2 regions of the Thermodesulfitimonas autotrophica genome follow, and region 1 is predicted to be linked to the other one. Evidence: predicted binding sites of a transcription regulator. Region 1 holds the regulator's gene; the other holds the start of a gene.
The links. The regulator HrcA, encoded in region 1, represses chaperone genes, less so after heat shock. The targets are predictions, from matches to a motif close to ATTAGCACTCANNNNNNNTGAGTGCTAAT.
Positions count from the first base shown of each region.

Region 2: groES (co-chaperone GroES) is a predicted target of HrcA. The motif match lies at 3,566-3,594, and genes of this name have one in related genera.

Region 1 covers NZ_RKRE01000002.1:173,546-182,098, forward strand. The annotation lists gene dnaJ (molecular chaperone DnaJ) at 1-330, opposite strand, end outside; gene dnaK (molecular chaperone DnaK) at 452-2,263, opposite strand; gene grpE (nucleotide exchange factor GrpE) at 2,353-2,991, opposite strand; gene EDD75_RS04665 (TCP-1/cpn60 chaperonin family protein) at 2,981-4,552, opposite strand; gene hrcA (heat-inducible transcriptional repressor HrcA) at 4,583-5,608, opposite strand; gene hemW (radical SAM family heme chaperone HemW) at 5,749-6,885, opposite strand; gene lepA (translation elongation factor 4) at 6,882-8,553, opposite strand, start outside.
Region 2 covers NZ_RKRE01000001.1:610,615-619,167, forward strand. The annotation lists gene fdhF (formate dehydrogenase subunit alpha) at 1-144, opposite strand, end outside; gene EDD75_RS03090 (NADH-ubiquinone oxidoreductase-F iron-sulfur binding region domain-containing protein) at 160-1,959, opposite strand; partial or broken gene EDD75_RS11545 (CCxxC motif-containing NuoF prefix domain-containing protein) at 1,975-2,100, opposite strand; gene nuoE (NADH-quinone oxidoreductase subunit NuoE) at 2,152-2,631, opposite strand; gene EDD75_RS03100 (5-formyltetrahydrofolate cyclo-ligase) at 2,628-3,209, opposite strand; gene groES (co-chaperone GroES) at 3,629-3,913, shown strand; gene groL (chaperonin GroEL) at 3,989-5,608, shown strand; gene EDD75_RS03115 (methyl-accepting chemotaxis protein) at 5,697-7,268, opposite strand; gene EDD75_RS03120 (FAD-dependent oxidoreductase) at 7,567-8,553, opposite strand, start outside.

The DNA of each region.
Region 1 (8,553 bases):
CCGCCCCCCACCGAAGAAGGCCTCGAAGAGATCTCCGAAACCGAAGTCAAAGCCCAGGTCCCGGAAATCAAAATTCCGGAAGTCAAAACCAAAGCCCTGCCCTTCGGGCCCGGCGTGGCCAAAGCGGTCGTACTGCGCCCGCTTCTCCGGGTCCGAAAGCACCGCGTAAGCCTCGGTGATCTCCCGGAACTTTTCCGCCGCCTCCTCTTTTTTGTCGGGGTTCGCATCCGGGTGGTACTGCCGCGCAAGCCGGCGGTAGGCCTTCTTTATCTCTTCCTGGGTCGCGTTGCGCGAAACCCCGAGAACCTCGTAGTAATCACGCTTAGCCATAAAACCCGCACCTTCTCAAAAAAAAGTCAGCACCTACCATCCGGGAAAAACTATCCGGGGCGCGTAAAGGAGCCCCCGCGTAACCTGAAATATTCCCGCCGCGGCAGGCAAATATCCGGCACTACTTCACCTCGTAGTCCGCATCCATCGTCCGGCCACCCTGCCCGGGGCCGCCAGTCGTCTGGTTTGACGCAGAACTCGCCGCCTGCCGGTACATCTCCGCCGTCAGGGTATGGAGCGGCTCAGTTAAAGCCTCTAACTTTTGCTTGATGAGCGCCGCGTCGTTCCCTGCCAGCGCTTCCTTTAGCTCCTTCACCGCCGCTTCGAGCCGTTCCACCTGGGACTTATCCGCCTTTTCCCGGAAGTCCTTCAATACCTTCTCCGCCTGGTAAACCATCGTCTCGGCCTGGTTTTTGAGTTCTGCCGCTTCCTTGCGCTTCCGGTCTTCCTCGGCGTGGCGCTCCGCATCCTTCACCATCCGCTGGATCTCCTCCTCGGAAAGCCGGGTGGAGCCGGTGATCGTGATGCTCTGCGCCTTGCCGGTACCCAAATCCTTGGCCGAAACGTTAACGATACCGTTAACGTCGATATCGAAAGTAACCTCGATCTGCGGCACCCCGCGCGGCGCCGGCGGGATACCGATCAGGTGGAAACGCCCGAGGCTCTTGTTATCGGCCGCCATCGGCCGCTCCCCCTGGAGAACGTGAATCTCCACCGAAGTCTGGTTATCGGCCGCGGTGGTGAAAACCTGGCTGCGCCGGACGGGAATGGTGGTGTTACGCTCGATGATCTTGGTGAAAACGCCGCCGAGAGTCTCGATGCCGAGCGAAAGCGGCGTCACGTCGAGCAGTACCACGTCCCGCACCTCGCCTGCCAAGACGCCGGCCTGAATTGCCGCGCCGATCGCCACGCACTCGTCCGGGTTGATCCCCTTATGAGGCTCCTTCCCGAAAAAGCGGCGGACAGCCTCCTGCACACACGGCATCCGCGTCGCGCCGCCTACCAGGAGGATCTTATCAATTTGCTCGGGACCCAGCCCCGCATCCTGAAGCGCCTGACGCGTCGGCCCCATCGTTTTCTCCACCAGGTCCGCCGTCAGTTCTTCGAACTTAGCCCGGGTCAGCGTCAGGTCGAGGTGCTTCGGGCCGGTCGCGTCTGCCGTGATGAACGGCAGGTTGATGTTAGTTGCGGTGACGCCCGAGAGCTCGATCTTCGCCTTCTCCGCCGCCTCTTTCAGCCGCTGCATCGCCATGCGGTCGGTGGAAAGGTCAATACCCGTCTCCTTCTTAAACTCGGCCACCAAGTAATCGATGATCCGCTGGTCGAAGTCATCGCCGCCAAGGCGGTTGTTCCCGCTCGTTGCCTTGACCTCGAAAACCCCCTCGCCGATCTCGAGGATGGAAACGTCAAAGGTACCACCGCCCAGGTCGAAGACCAGGATCGTTTGGGTCGCTTCTTTATCGAGGCCGTAGGCCAGCGCCGCGGCGGTCGGCTCGTTGATAATCCGCAGCACCTCGAGCCCCGCGATACGTCCGGCATCCTTTGTTGCCTGGCGTTGCGCGTCGTCGAAGTAGGCCGGCACGGTAATGACCGCCTTGGTTATTTTCTCCCCGAGGTAGGCCTCGGCGTCCGCCTTAAGTTTCTGCAGGATGAAGGCGGAAATCTGCTGCGGCGTATATTCCTTATCATCAATCTTTACCCGGTAGTTCGAACCCATATGCCGCTTGATCGACATTACCGTTCGCTCCGGGTTCACTACCGCCTGGCGCTTCGCCACCTGTCCGACTAAAAGCTCTCCCGTCTTCGAGAAAGCAACCACCGAAGGGGTCGTCCGCCCGCCTTCGGCATTCGGAATCACAACGGGCTCGCCACCCTCCATGATGGCCATACAGGAGTTAGTAGTTCCCAGGTCGATCCCCAGAATTTTTTCCATAGAAACCCTTCACCCTCCTTCGGAAATACCATTTTCATCTTTCGTGGTGCCGTAGAAACCACTCTATAAACTGGGCGCTATAAAACGCCCTACTCTTTTTCTCTACTCACCTTCACCAGCGCCGGCCGGATAACCTTACCCCGGAACATATAGCCGCGCCGGAACTCCTCGACAACCGTGTGCCGCGGGCCATCTTCACCCGCTTCGTAGGCCACCGCCTCGTGGCGGCTGGGATCAAACTCCTGGCCAACCGCAGGGATCGGTTCCAACCCCTCGCGCGCGAGGATTTCGCTGAGCCGCCGGTAGATCATGTTGACACCAGATAGAAAATCGGCCACCTGTTCACCCGGCGATTGCAAGGCCCGCTCAAAATCGTCGAGTACCGGCAGAAGCGCGGTCACCAGCGCCTCACCGGCAAAATGAAGGAACTCCTCGCGCTCCTTGTTTACGCGGCGCCGCAGGTTTTCAAAATCGGCCCGCAGCCGCAAAAGCTGCTGGTAATACTCCGCCGCTTTCGCCTCGGCTGTACTTAAGGCCGCCTCGAGTGCGCGTACCCGGTCCTCGGGGGATAGCGTCTCCGGCGCCTCCCCCAGGTCCTGGGCGGCCTCTCGCTCCGGCAAGCTTTCCTCCACCGCCGGCGCTTCTGCGTCGGTTTCTGCGCCGGTCACCGCCGCAGGAGCGGCGGCTTCCCCGTTAACCCTTTTTTCTTCCCTTTCTTTATCCGGCATCTTTGACCTGATCCCCGCTTTCCTGCTTCTCATCCCGCTTCCGGATTATCGTATCGATCCGGAGGATCGCCTCCGCGATCTCCCCGGCAGCTTTCAGGGCGTGGATCTTGACCAGCGCCGGGTCAAGGATTCCCGCCTGGAGCATATCCTTTACCTCGCCCGTATCGCAATCAACCGCAAGGGAGTTTTTCCGCCGCGCCACCTGTGCCGCGACCACGTCGCCGACCTTTTCTAACGGATTAAAACCAGCATTAGCGACGATCTGCGCCAGGGGCCGTTTCAGGGCTTCGACCACGCAATCGACGCCGTAGGCAGCCATTCCCCGGACGCGGCCGCGCATCTTTTCCACTTCCCGGGCAACGGCAATCTCCAACGCCCCGCCCCCCGGGACAACACCCCCCTTGACCGCCGCCTGCACGGCCGCCGCCGCGTCCTTGGCGATCCGCTCCCGCTCGCCGACAACCTCCGCCGTCGCGGCGCCGACAACAATCGTAGCCATCGGTTTGCCGCCACCCGCCCGGATCCAGACCTGTTCCAGGCGCTCGTCATCGTAAACCTCGCCCGCAAAGCCTAAGTACCGGGCGAGCTCCCCAGGCTCCTTCTTCAGCCCCGTCCGCTTAATCATTCTGGCTCCGGTGTGTTCCGCCGCGCGGCGTAATTCTTTCTGTAACACCCGCTGAATGACCATCACACCCGCATCGGTGAGCATCTCCTCTGCCACATCCGCCACGCCACGGTCGACCAGAACCAACTTGACCCCCATCTCGATAAGCTTGCGGATATTCTGTTTAAACTCTTCCTGCAACGCCAGGTAGCGGGTAAACCCCGCTTCCGTCCCCAGGGCCTCCTCCTCCAACTCTTCCGGCTCCAGGGCATCGTCGACGACCAGCACCTTCGCTCCGGTGAGGTGCTCGGGCATCTGCCGGTTCAGCCGCTCTTTGCTGATGATTACCCCTTCAAAAACCTGGTTCTCCGCCCCTTCCTCGGCCACCACAAGGTCGGCCAGCCGGAAAGCCGGTTTTAGAAGCTCCTCCCTGCCGACGAGGCGGGCTGCTTTCACCACCAGGTCGGCGATGTCTTCGTTCCCCCTCCCAGCCACCAGGGCTACGGCGCGCAGGCGGGGGTCGTCAAGGTCCCTAAGCTCGCTGGCTTGCTGGCGCATCACGTCGACCGCAAAGCTGACGCCCTGCCGCAGCCCTTCGATCACCCGCGCCACGGGTACGCCTTTTAGCACTTTTTCGAGCCCGGCACCAACCATTGCCCCGGCCATCACCGTAGTCGTGGTGGTACCGTCGCCTACCTCCTCATCCTGAGCCTTGGCAACGTTAATCACCATTTTCGCCGCCGGGTGGGTCGCTTCCATGGTGGTGAGAATGGTCACCCCGTCGTTGGTGATAATTACCTCGCCGAAGCGGTCGACCAGCATCGTGTCGAGGCCCTTCGGCCCTAACGTCCCCTCCACCGCGGCGGCCACGGCCCGAATGGCGTTGGTGTTGGAAATGAGGGCCGCCAGGCGCTCGTTGACTTCTGAACCCGTCGTTGCCTGCTGCTTTAAGCTCACCTAACCGATCCTCCTGCCCTGCTAAGACTCTTACCGGAAAAACTTGACCAGCTCTGCCGAAAGACTCTCGGCCACGTACCGTAAGATTCCCGCTACCCGGCGGTAGCGCATCCGGGTGGGGCCGAGCACCGCCAGCACACCCCGCATCTTATCGTCTATCCGGTAGGTCACCGCGACCATGCTGAGTTCCCGGATATCCGGACGGTTAAACTCCTCACCGATCCGGATGCTCAGGCCCTGTTCCTCGCTCTGGGAGGTCAGCAGGTCGCAGAGAAAATCCTCCTGGTCTAAAAGCCCCAGTAGTGTCTGAAGCCGGCTCACATCCCTGAACTCGGGCTGGGTCAGGATGCCGTGGATGCCGCCCTGGTAAATCCGTTCCTCTTTAACCTGCAACGCCTCCTGAATGAGCTCGAAAGTCCAATCGAGAACGCTCTTATAGTGTGAAAGTTCCGCGTAAATCTCTTTCAACAGGGTGAGTTTAATGTCTCTAACCGTAAGCCCCCGCAACTTGGCGTTAAGTACCCGGGAAAGCGCCTCCAAATCGTAAGCGGTAATCCCTTCGGGAACCGGGATCAACCGGTGGAAAACATCTCCCGAAGCGAGAACCACCAAGACCATCGCCTGCCCGACGCCGAAGGGGACGAGCTGGATATGCCGGTACATACTCTTCCCGCACGGTGCCGTAGCAATCGCCGCGTAACTCGTAAGTTGCGAGAGAATTTGGCCGGTCTGGCGGATGACCCCGGCAATCTCCCTTGATTTGGTGCTGATGTAACTACGCAGAAGCTCCTTTTCCTCTTCCCCCGGCTCCTCCGGCTCCATCAGGTGGTCGACGTAATAGCGGTAGCCCCGCTCCGAAGGGATGCGCCCCGCCGACGTATGGGGCTGCTTCAAATAACCCATCTCCTCAAGATCCGCCATTTCGTTCCGGATGGTCGCCGGGCTGATCCCCAGCCCGTACTTCCGGGCAATGGTCCGCGAGCCTATCGGCTCGGCCGTATCGATGAAATCCTCCACAACAGCTGCTAAAATCCTTTCTTTCCTTTCGTCGAGCATCGGAACCGCCCCCTGTTAGCACTCAAATACAGCGAGTGCTAAAGGTTCTTTTTTAAAGATAGCACCGGGAAACATAATTGTCAAGGCTGTGGCCGATAGAACAACCATTAATTCCCAAATCAGCAGCACTCCGGCGCAAATTATACAAACGCCGCAAAAACAACATTGGCCACCGGCAAGGCCGTCCGGGTCAACCGCAAAAGATCCCCTTCCCGGCAAAGGAGCCCCTGCGCCACCAACCGGGAAATTTCCCGCCCGTAGACCGCTTCCGGCCGGCGCCCGAAACGCGCCGCAAAACCCGAAAGCGAGACGCCCGCCGTAAGGCGCAAGCCCAAAAAGAGCGCCTCCGACATCTCTTCCGCGGGTGTGAGCGCGTGCTCCTCCGCCACCGGCAGCTTTCCTCCCGCTACCAGATCGCAGTAGTCTTGAAGCGCCGCTACGTTTGCCCACCGGCGGTGTTCAAGGTAAGAGTGGGCCGCCGGTCCGAGCCCGAGGTACGGTTCCCCCACCCAGTAGAGGCGGTTGTGCCGGCATTCCTTGCCGGGCAGGGCGAAATTGGAAATCTCGTAGTGCCTGTAACCTGCTGCCGTCAGGCAGTCTATCGCCATCAGGTACATTTCCCGCGCCTCTTCCTCAGGGCAGCACGCGTACGCGCCGGCCGCTACCGCCCGGCCAAGTGGCGTTTCAGGGTGAATTTCCAAGTCGTAGGCCGAAATATGCTCGGGGCCGAGAGCAAGCGCCTCTTTAAGCGTCTTTTCCCAATCCTTAAGTCTTTGTCCGGGAAGACCGAAAATCAGGTCGAGGTTAAGGTTGGTAAACCCGGCCCTGCGCGCCCATTCGACCGCCTCCACCACCCTGCGGAACGTATGTCCCCGCCCCAAAAACCGCAGCTCCGTATCATTCGCCGCCTGCATCCCGATGCTCAGGCGGTTCACCCCGGCCAGGTGGAGCGCCCGCAAAAGCTCAGGGTTTAGGGTCTCCGGATTGGCCTCAACCGTAATCTCCGTCCCCGGCAGGACCGTGAAGTGGCGGGCAACAAACTCAAAGATGCTTTCTATCGCCGCCGCCCCCAGGCAAGTGGGGGTACCGCCGCCTAAATAGATGCTTCCGATAGCGGCTTTACCGCCCAGCCGCGCCGCCCGGAGGCGTATCTCTTGCGCCAGCGTTTGCAGGTAGCGGCTGGCAGCCGCGGCGTCGTAAGGGTAAGAGACGAAATCGCAGTAGTTACATTTTCGCCGGCAGAAGGGGACGTGGATGTAGAGCCCGAGGGCGCTCACTTATCATTCACCCGCAACACAGCCAGGAAGGCCTCCTGCGGAATCTCCACGTTACCCACCTGCTTCATCCGCTTCTTGCCTTCTTTCTGTTTCTCCAGCAGCTTTTTCTTCCTGGTAACGTCACCACCGTAACACTTAGCGAGCACATCCTTCCGAAGCGCCCTAATCGTCTCCCTGGCGATCACCCGGCCTCCTACCGCCGCCTGCACCGGAATCTCGAAAAGATGCCGCGGGATGAGCTCCCGTAGCCGCTCTACAAGCTGGCGCCCGCGCTGGTAGGCCCGCTCCCGGTGGACGATAAAAGATAAGGCGTCAACTAACTCGCCGCCAACCAGGATATCAACCCGCACCACATCGGCTGGCCGATAACCTAAAAATTCGTAGTCCAGCGAGGCGTACCCACGGCTCACCGATTTCAGACGGTCAAAGAAATCGTAAATGATTTCCGCCAAGGGAAGTTCGTAGGTCAGGATGACCCGGCTTTCCCCCACGTACTCCATATTCTTGAAGCTGCCGCGCCGACCGTTGCATAGCTCCATTACCGCACCGATGTAATCCTTCGGTAGCATGATGGTGGCGCGGACAAAAGGTTCCTCGATCGCTTCGATCTCCCCGGCCGGGGGCAGTTCCGCCGGGTTTTCCACCTCTACCACGCGGCCGTCTTTCCGGAGCACCCGGTAGATAACGTTCGGCGCCGTGGTGATGAGTTTCAGGTCGTACTCCCGCTCCAGACGCTCCTGCACGATCTCCATGTGCAGCAGTCCCAGAAACCCGCAGCGAAAGCCGAACCCCAGCGCAGCAGAGGTCTCCGGCTCGTAGAAGAGGGCCGCATCGTTGAGACGCAGCTTATCGAGCGCTTCCCGCAGCCGGCCGTAGTCCGCACTCTCCACCGGATAAAGGCCGCAAAAGACCATTGGTTTCACCGCGCGGTAGCCGGGGAGCGGCTCCTGCGCCGGGCGCTTCGCCTCCGTAATCGTATCGCCAACCCGGCAGTCCCGGACGTTTTTAATCTGCGCCGCCACAAAGCCGACTTCCCCCGTTTTGAGCGCTTCGACCGGAGCAAGCTGCGGCCGGAAGGTGCCCACCTCGGCCACCTCGTACTCTTTACCGGTGGCCATCATCCGGATCACCATCCCCGGGCGGATGCTCCCGTCCACCACCCGGACGTAGGCGATAACGCCTTTATACGGATCGTAATGGGAGTCGAAGACCAGCGCCCGCAGCGGTCCTTCTTCATTCCCCTCCGGCGGTGGTATCTCCCTTACAATCGCCTCTAGGACATCCTCAATGCCGGTCCCGTATTTAGCCGACACTAACAGCGCCCCGGACCCGTCCAGCCCGATCGCCGTCTCGATCTCGCGCCGGACCCGGTCCGGGTCGGCGCTCGGGAGGTCGATCTTGTTGATCACCGGCACCAGAACCAGGTCGTGCTCGAGCGCCTGGTAGGTGTTGGCCAGCGTCTGCGCCTCGATTCCCTGGGTCGCGTCAACAACAAGGAGAGCCCCCTCACAGGCGGCCAGGCTGCGGGAAACCTCGTAGGAAAAGTCCACGTGGCCGGGCGTGTCGATCAGGTTAAGCTGGTACTCCCGGCCGTCCCGGGCGCGGTAGTTGAGCCGGACAGCCTGGGCCTTAATGGTGATACCCCGCTCCCGCTCGATCTCCATCTGG
Region 2 (8,553 bases), on a different contig from region 1:
GCAACCGCCCCAGGGCGAAAGCTCAGGGTCGTAGCAGAGGGTCGGAATGTAAATGCCGGCTTGCCGCGCCGCCTCTAGGATAGTGGTCCCCTCAGGCACCGTAATTTCGCGTCCGTTGATCACCAGGGTAACTTCTCTGGCCAACCGCCTGGTCCCCCTTTAGTGCCGCCTAACGGCGTTAAACTTGCAAACCTCGTAGCAACGCCCGCACTTAATGCAGAGATCCTCGTCGATAACGTGCGGCTTTTTCTTCTCGCCGCTGATCGCGTGTGCCGGGCAGGCGTACCGGCATGCGCCGCAGCCGTTGCACTTCTCCGTAATAATGGTAAACCGGCGCAGGGCAACACACTCGCCCGCAGGGCAATGCTTATCCCTGATATGTTTTAGGTACTCGTTCCGGAAGTAGCTTAAGGTGGTAAGCACCGGGTTCGGGGCCGAAGTGCCGAGACCGCAGAACGAGGTGGCCTTAACCACGCCCCCCAGATACTCTAAAAGCGGGATATCGCTAAGGTTCCCCTCGCCTAACGTAATCTTCTCGAGTATTTCTAACATCCGCGTCGTGCCTTCCCGGCAGGGCGTACATTTGCCGCACGACTCCCGCTCGGTAAAATTGAGGAAGAACTTGGCCATATTGACCATGCAGTTGTCCTCGTCCATCACCACCATGCTACCCGAGCCCATCATCGCCCCTGCACCGGTAAGCGACTCGTAATCGATCGGCAGGTCAAGCATATCCTCCGGAAGGCTGCCGCCAGAAGGCCCGCCGACCTGGACAGCCTTAAACTTCTTACCACCCTTTATCCCGCCACCGATATCGAAGATCAATTCCCGGAGGGTGATACCCATCGGCACTTCTACCAAGCCACTATTCTGTACTTTTCCAGTAAGGGCAAAGATCTTGGTCCCCTTGCTCCGCGCGGTACCTATAGAGGCAAACCAGTCGCTGCCCCTGAGAATTATTTGCGGCACGTTGGCAAAGGTTTCTACGTTATTGAGGACGGTCGGCTTGCCGAAAAGCCCTTTCTCCGTCGAGCGCGGCACCTTGATGCGGGGAATACCCCTGTTGCCCTCGATCGAAGCCATCAGCGCCGTTGACTCGCCACAAACAAAGGCCCCCGCACCTTCATTAATATGGATGCGGAAGTTAAGCCCGGAATTGAGGATATTTTCGCCCAACAGGCCGTAACGTTCCGCCTGCGCGATCGCGATCCGCAGCCGCCGGACCGCCAGCGGGTATTCTGCCCGGACGTAAATGTAGCCCTCGTCCGAACCAACAGCATAAGCGCAGAGCAACATGCCTTCGAGAACCGAATGCGGGTTTCCCTCTAACACCGCCCGGTCCATAAAGGCGCCCGGGTCGCCTTCGTCGGCGTTGCAGATGACGTAGCGTTTGCTGCTCGGGACCCGGCGCGCCGCTTCCCATTTCTTACCCGTGGGGAACCCGGCACCGCCCCGCCCTCTGAGGCCCGATTTTTTCACTTCGGCCAGGACCTCTTCTGGAGTCATCTGGGTAAGAGCCTTGGTGAGCGCCCGGTAGCCACCGACGGCGATGTATTCCGCAATGTCCTCGGGGTTGATGAAGCCACAGTGCTCCAGTACCACCTTCATCTGGTGCCGGTAAAAGGGGATTTCGTCGTAAGTGCGGCAAAGCACGCCACTTTTCGGGTCCTTATAGAGAAGCCGCTCCACCACCTGGTTCCCTTTAAGGTGAAGGGCAACAATTTCAGCAACGTCCTCTGCCTTCACCCTCCGGTAAAAAGTCCTATCCGGTTCAATAATTACATTTGGGCCCTGTTCACAAAATCCCCTGCAACCAGAAAAAGCCACCTCAACCGTATCGTCAACTCCTTGTTTTAGCAACTCGCGGCGAAAAAGGTCTATCAGCCCAAAGCCTCCACCAGACCCGCAGTTAAGCCCCGCGCAAACTATTACTTTCTTCCTTGCTGTGCCTGGGTGGATAACGATACGGGATAAAAACTCCTGTCGCTTCTCTTTACACCGGCCGTCATCATGACAAAAGGGTCCTTCGCTACGGCAAAGCACATAATCACGACAGGGATGCGCCGGTGAATGTTCACACTGGCTGCAGCATTTATCCATCAGGGACTCCACTTGACCAACTCCCGCCTTCCAACCGGAGCCACCCGGCTCTTACTCGTATTTTTTCAGCAGACTCAAGGCCTTTTCGGGGGTGAGCCTGCCGTGCGTATCCTCGTCGATCACCACCACCGGCGCCATGCTGCAGGCGCCGACACAGGAAACCGTCTCCAAGGTGAAGCGGCCATCCGGCGTGGTGCCCCCGAGTTTCACCCCTAACTCCCGCTTCAGGCGCCGGTAGATGCCTTCGCCGCCCCGCACCTGGCAGGCGGTCCCGAGACAGACGCTGATTAAGTGCCGCCCGCAAGGTTTAAGCCGGAACTGGGAGTAGAAGGTAGCCACGCCGTAAACCTTGCTGAAAGGCACATTTAGCTCCCGCGCCAGGGCGCGCATCGCCTTCTCAGGAAGGTAGCCGTAGTGGCGCTGGACAGCCAAGAGGGCCGCAATGAGCTGCTCCGGCCTGTTCCGGTAAGTATTGATAATCGTCTTGAGTTCAGGATCCTCGGGTGTCGGCGCAGGACACTTGCAGTTCATCGATCGCTCCCCTGTCTTGAGTCAATAATCCTTTTCTCGGTAATAATGAACTCCACCGGCCAGTCGTGGGCTTCGGGACAAACGGTGGGCACCACCTGAAAATCGTAGGCCAGACCGACCGTCACCGCGTCAGGCCGCAGCCCCGGCAAAAAACGGTCATAGTACCCCCCGCCGTAACCTAACCGGTAGCCCTTTACATCATAAGCCACCCCGGGAACCAAGACTAGGTCGAGCTCTTCCCGCGCTACAAGCGGACAGAACGCCGCGGGCTCGGGAATGCCAAAGGGGCCGGCCACCAGGTCCTCGGGGTAACGGCTTATCAGCCGCGCGCAAATCATTTTTTCCCGCACGTCGGTTACAGGAAGCACCACCCGCTTCCCCTCAAGAAGCGCCTCCCTTATCAGTTTCTCCGTTCCCACTTCGTTCCGGCAGGCCACGTAGGCCATAAGTAACCGCGCCCTACGAAAAGCCGGCAGCTGCCAAAGCTTTGCCTGGATGGCGGCACTTTTCCCGGCAACTTCCACCGGCGCCAGCGCCAGGCGCCGCGCCAAAATGGCCGTTCGCAAATCCTTTTTCATTGCGTAGCCCTTTTGAAATTCTCCGGGAATAAGATAACCCCTGCCGGCCGGCGATGTCAAAGCAAAGGTGTCGAGCGGCCAATTTTGCGGCGTAGAAGGTTTATTTCTGCCGTCAAACCAAAAGTCAATTCACCTTGATTAGGCTGAATTGTATAAAGTTGCCTGAGAACGGGCAAAAATATGGCGACGGACAAATGTAAGCGGGATTATATTTTGCCATTAAATTTCTCAAAAGAAGAAAAAATGGGGCGACTCTGAAAGATAAACGCAAGTTTTCCCGCAAGAGAGATGATATTTCGCAGATCAGCCACTTTACGTTTGGCAACCGCTTTGGTTATTATATTTCTTGGCTTGGTATTAGCACTCAATTAAAATGAGTGCTAACAAATAAAAAAATTTAATTTAAGGAGGGGTTATCGTTGATCAGGCCTTTAGCAGACCGGGTAGTGGTTAAGCCGCTGCCGATGGAAGAAGTGACGAAGGGCGGTATCGTCCTGCCCGACACCGCCAAGGAGAAACCGCAGAAAGGTGAGGTTGTCGCGGTGGGGCCGGGCCGTCTTCTCGACAACGGGCAGCGGGTAGCCGTCGACGTAAAGGTTGGGGACAAGGTGCTCTACTCCAAGTACGCCGGCAATGAAGTCAAACTTGACGGCGAAGAGTACCTGATCCTCCGCGAAGCCGACATCCTCGGTGTAATCGAGTAAGAAGCGATTCTTTGATCCTTAATACGCTGTTTCCCCTTAACGCGCATAAAAAAAAACTTAAAGGAGGTAAAAAACTTGGCCGGAAAAGAGCTTATTTACCGTGAAGATGCACGTGCCGCCATGGAGCGCGGCGTCAATGCCGTAGCCGACGCGGTGAAAGTTACCCTGGGACCGCGCGGCCGTAACGTCGTTCTCGAAAAGAAATTCGGTTCGCCACAGATTGTGAACGACGGCGTCACTATCGCCCGTGAGATTGAGCTGGTGGATCCTTTCGAAAACATGGGTGCCCAACTCACCAAGGAAGTAGCCACCAAAACCAACGATGTCGCCGGTGACGGTACCACCACCGCGGCCTTGCTCGCGCAGGCCATCGTGCGGGAAGGGATGAAGAATGTCACCGCAGGTGCTAACCCCATTTTGGTCAAGCGCGGCATCGAGAAGGCTGTGGAGCGCGTCGTCGAGGAGCTTAAGAAGATCGCCAAGCCGGTAGAATCCAAGGCGGCGATCACCCAGGTAGCCTCCATCTCCGCCAACGACCCGACCATCGGCGAACTGATCGCCGAAGCAATGGAAAAGGTCGGCAAGGATGGCGTCATCACGGTCGAGGAGTCGAAAGGTATCGGCACCTCGCTCGAGGTCGTCGAGGGGATGAACTTCGACCGGGGTTACATCTCGCCCTACATGATCACCGATCCGGAGCGCATGGAAGCGCTGCTCAATGACCCGTACATTCTCATCACCGACAAGAAGATTTCTGCCGTCACCGATATCCTCCCCATCCTCGAAAAGGTGCTCCAGACCGGCAAACCCTTGCTCATTATCGCCGAGGATGTGGAGGGCGAAGCGCTGGCCACCCTGGTGGTAAACAAGCTGCGCGGCACCCTCTCCTGCTGCGCGGTTAAGGCCCCGGGCTTCGGCGACCGGCGCAAGGCGATGTTGCAGGATATTGCCATCCTGACCGGCGGCCAGGTAGTCTCCGAAGAGGTCGGCCTCAAGCTTGACAAGACCACCTTGGACATGCTCGGCCGCGCCCGGCAGGTGCGGGTTAAGAAGGAAGAGACGATTATCGTCGGCGGCCAGGGCAATCCCGACGACATTACCAAACGGATTGCCCAGATCAAGAAGCAGATCGACGAGGCGACCTCCGATTTTGACCGGGAGAAGCTGCAGGAGCGGCTGGCCAAGCTTGCCGGCGGTGTGGCGGTGATCAACGTCGGTGCGGCTACCGAAACCGAGATGAAGGAGAAGAAGCTCCGCATCGAGGACGCCCTCAACGCCACCCGGGCGGCCGTTGAGGAAGGCATCGTCCCCGGCGGCGGCACGGCGCTTATCAACTGCATCCCGGCGCTTAACGACCTCAAGCTCGACAACCCGGATATGCAGGTTGGGGTGAATATCGTCCGGCGCGCGCTCGAAGAGCCGCTCCGCCAGATCGCCTGCAACGCCGGCCATGAAGGTTCCGTTGTGGTCGAGAAGGTTAAGGCGAGCGAGCCGGGCATCGGCTTTGACGCGCTCAACGAGCGCTTCACCAACATGATCGAGGCCGGCATCATCGACCCGGTCAAGGTGACGCGGACGGCACTCCAGAACGCCGCCAGCATCGCCTCGATGATCCTCACCACCGAGTGCCTGGTGGCCGAAAAGAAAGAAAAGGAGAACAAAATGGGTGGCGGGATGTCGCCCGACATGATGTAAGGCGAACAAACGCCCGAAGGCCCCGCGTGAACGCGGGGCCTTTGCTTTTAACCTGCCACCAACAATACCAACGGCGAACGCAGAACGTTTACAACTTAAATACCTTCAACGCGCCCTGAAGCTCCGCCGCCTGCTGCGCGAGCTCCGAGGCCATCTGCCCCACTTGCTCCGCCACGCGGCTCGCCTCCTGGACCGACTGCGCCACGTTTTGGGTCCCCTGGCTCGCCTGCTCCGTGGCCCGTGCGATGTCCCGGATCCCGGCGAGAGTGTCCGCCACGCCCTTGAGGATGCTCTTGAGCCTTTCTTCCGTCTCGATCACGGCGCCGGCGCCTTGATGTACGGTGGTAGAGGCGCGGTCGATCGCTGCCACTACTTCACCCGTGCCCCGCTGGATCTCCGCGATGATCTTGCTGATCTCCTCGGCGGCCTGGGCTGATTGCTCCGCGAGTTTTCTCACCTCTTCCGCCACCACCGCGAAGCCGCGCCCGTGCTCGCCGGCGCGCGCCGCTTCGATCGCAGCGTTGAGCGCCAGGAGGTTGGTCTGCTCCGCGATGCCTTTGATCACTTCCGTGATCTGACCGATGGCCGCGGAGCGCTCGCCAAGCTCCCTCACGAGACCGGCGCCTTTATCAACCGCCTCCTGGGCGTTCCGGATGCCGCTTACCGCACCGCCCAGCGCCTGGATGCCCTCGTTCGCCTCCCGCTCCATCCGGTCCGCGATCTCTGCCGCCGTCTGGGCGTGCGCCGCCGTCTCCTCCGCTCCCGCCGAGAGCTCCTCGACGGTCGCCGCCACCGTCTGGACCGTCGCCGACAACTCCTCCGCCGAAGCAGCAAGATTTTCGCTCTTACCGGAAACCTCCACCGCGGCTCCCTGAACCCGGATCGCCAGCTCCCGCAGCTGGCCGACCATCCGCCCGGTCGCATCGGCGAGCATCCGCAGCGCCCGGAAGCGCTGCGCGCCTAAGTTCACGGCGGCGAGGTCCCCGTCGGCCACCTTTTCTATCCGCTCGGCCACTATCCTGATGGGTGTCAGTATCCGTTGGATAACCGGTACAAAAACCAAAAGCAAAATACCCAAGACTGCGAGACCAACTAAGAAAGCAGACCAGACCATCCTGCCGGTCGCCGCTTTGACCTCGGTGAGCGGAACACCCACGAACCACATCCCGACAACCTTGCCCTGCGCGTCCTTAAGCGGCATGTAGGCCGTGAGGTGGGGCGTCCCGGCCACGTCGGCCGTACCGTAGTAGTTCTGCCCCTGCTTCAAGACCGCCTCGACCACGTAGGGCGCCGCTTTGGTCCCGACCTTCCGGTGCCCTGTAGCGTCTTTCACGGTGGTCGCCACGCGGGTGTCGCCCATAAAGATGGTCGCCTCGGTACCAAAATCTTCCTTAACCTGGTCAACCACCGCGAAGTTCCCGTTCATCAAGACTTTACCTTTGTAAAGCTTGTCCCCCGCCACGCGCCAGTCGCCCGGATAGTGGTGTTCGAAGAGTATGTCATAGGTCCCGGCAAGGTCACGCTTCAGGTACCCCTGCAACTGCGCGGTTAGACTCGCGCGCGCGACCAGGACCACCGCCAGGGTACAGGCCGCCGCAGCAAAAACAACCGTCACGGCCACGAGAAAAGCCATCGCCTTCCGCAAGCTATATACCCGCACCGGTATTCCTCCTTCAAAGGCCCAAGGGTTAGCCACGCTAAACAAAAACGCTATCTTTACCCAAAGCCCGGCACCGGCAATCACTCCTTTCCCCAGCACCCCGGGAAACATTTCCTTGCTTTCTTTTTCGTTCAGAAGCACCTCTTTCTAAAGAGGAAAAGGGGAAGAAACTTTTCCCTTGAGATTTTCAGGGGGGAAAATTAAAGGAACTCCAGACGGAGTTCCTCTCTCCTTAAAGCCAAGAATCGTTACCGGAAAAGCTTGGGAAGGGTTGCCGCGCGAGCGCGAAAGTTTTCAACTAATTACGCTCGCCATGAAGCTTTTGAGCCGCGGCCTCCGCCGCCACCGATAGGTAGTAGTTGGTCGGGGCGGCCGTGAGGAGCGGGTGCGTGCCCACCTGCAGGAGCGCCACCTGTTCGCAGGTCATCCGGTTGAGGATGCAGGTCGCCACCACGTTGATAAGTTCCCCTACACTCTCCCCGCCTAAAGCCTGGCCGCCAAGGATCACGCCGGAGCCCTTCTCAAAAACAAGTTTAACCCGTGTATCGGTCACTCCCGGCATCACCTTGGGGTGGCGGTTGGGGGTGACCGCCTCTCCCGTCACGACCGCGAAGCCTTCGCGCCGCGCCGCCTCTTCCGTGAGCCCCGCCGCCGCGAAGGCAACCCGGCCCACGACCGTCGAGACGACCCCGATAATCCCAGGGTTCTCGCGCCGGTTTTCGTAAAGGTTGGCCGCCACCACGCGGGCTTCCATCGTCGCTACCGAAGCGAGGCGCACCGGACACGGTTTGCCGGTGAAAAAGGAGACCTTCGCGGCGCAGTCCCCGCAGGCGAAAATATGCGGATCTTCGGTCCGCATGTGCCGGTCCACCCAGATGCCGGCCACCGGGTCCGCCTTGAGCCCCGCCTGCGCGGCCAGTTCTACGTTCGGCCGCACGCCGGCCGAGATTAACACCACGTCGGCTTTAAGTTCTGTGCCGCTCGCCAGGCGAACGCCAGCAACTTTTTCGCCCCCGGTTATCTCCGTCACTTTTTCTCCCGTCAGCACCTTGACGCCAGCACTAGCCAACTGCTTCTCCGCCGCCGCGCAGAAGGAAGCATCGAAGGAGAGGGCCAGGCAGTGAGGCAACATTTCGACTACCGTAACGTTTTTGTCGCTGTGTTTTTTGATCTCGTCGGCAAATTCGACGCCGATGAAGCCCCCGCCGACGATCACCACGTCGTGCGCCGCCCTGAGCGCCGTCAGGAATTCGCTGATCTGATCCACATTCTTCCGGATGACGAA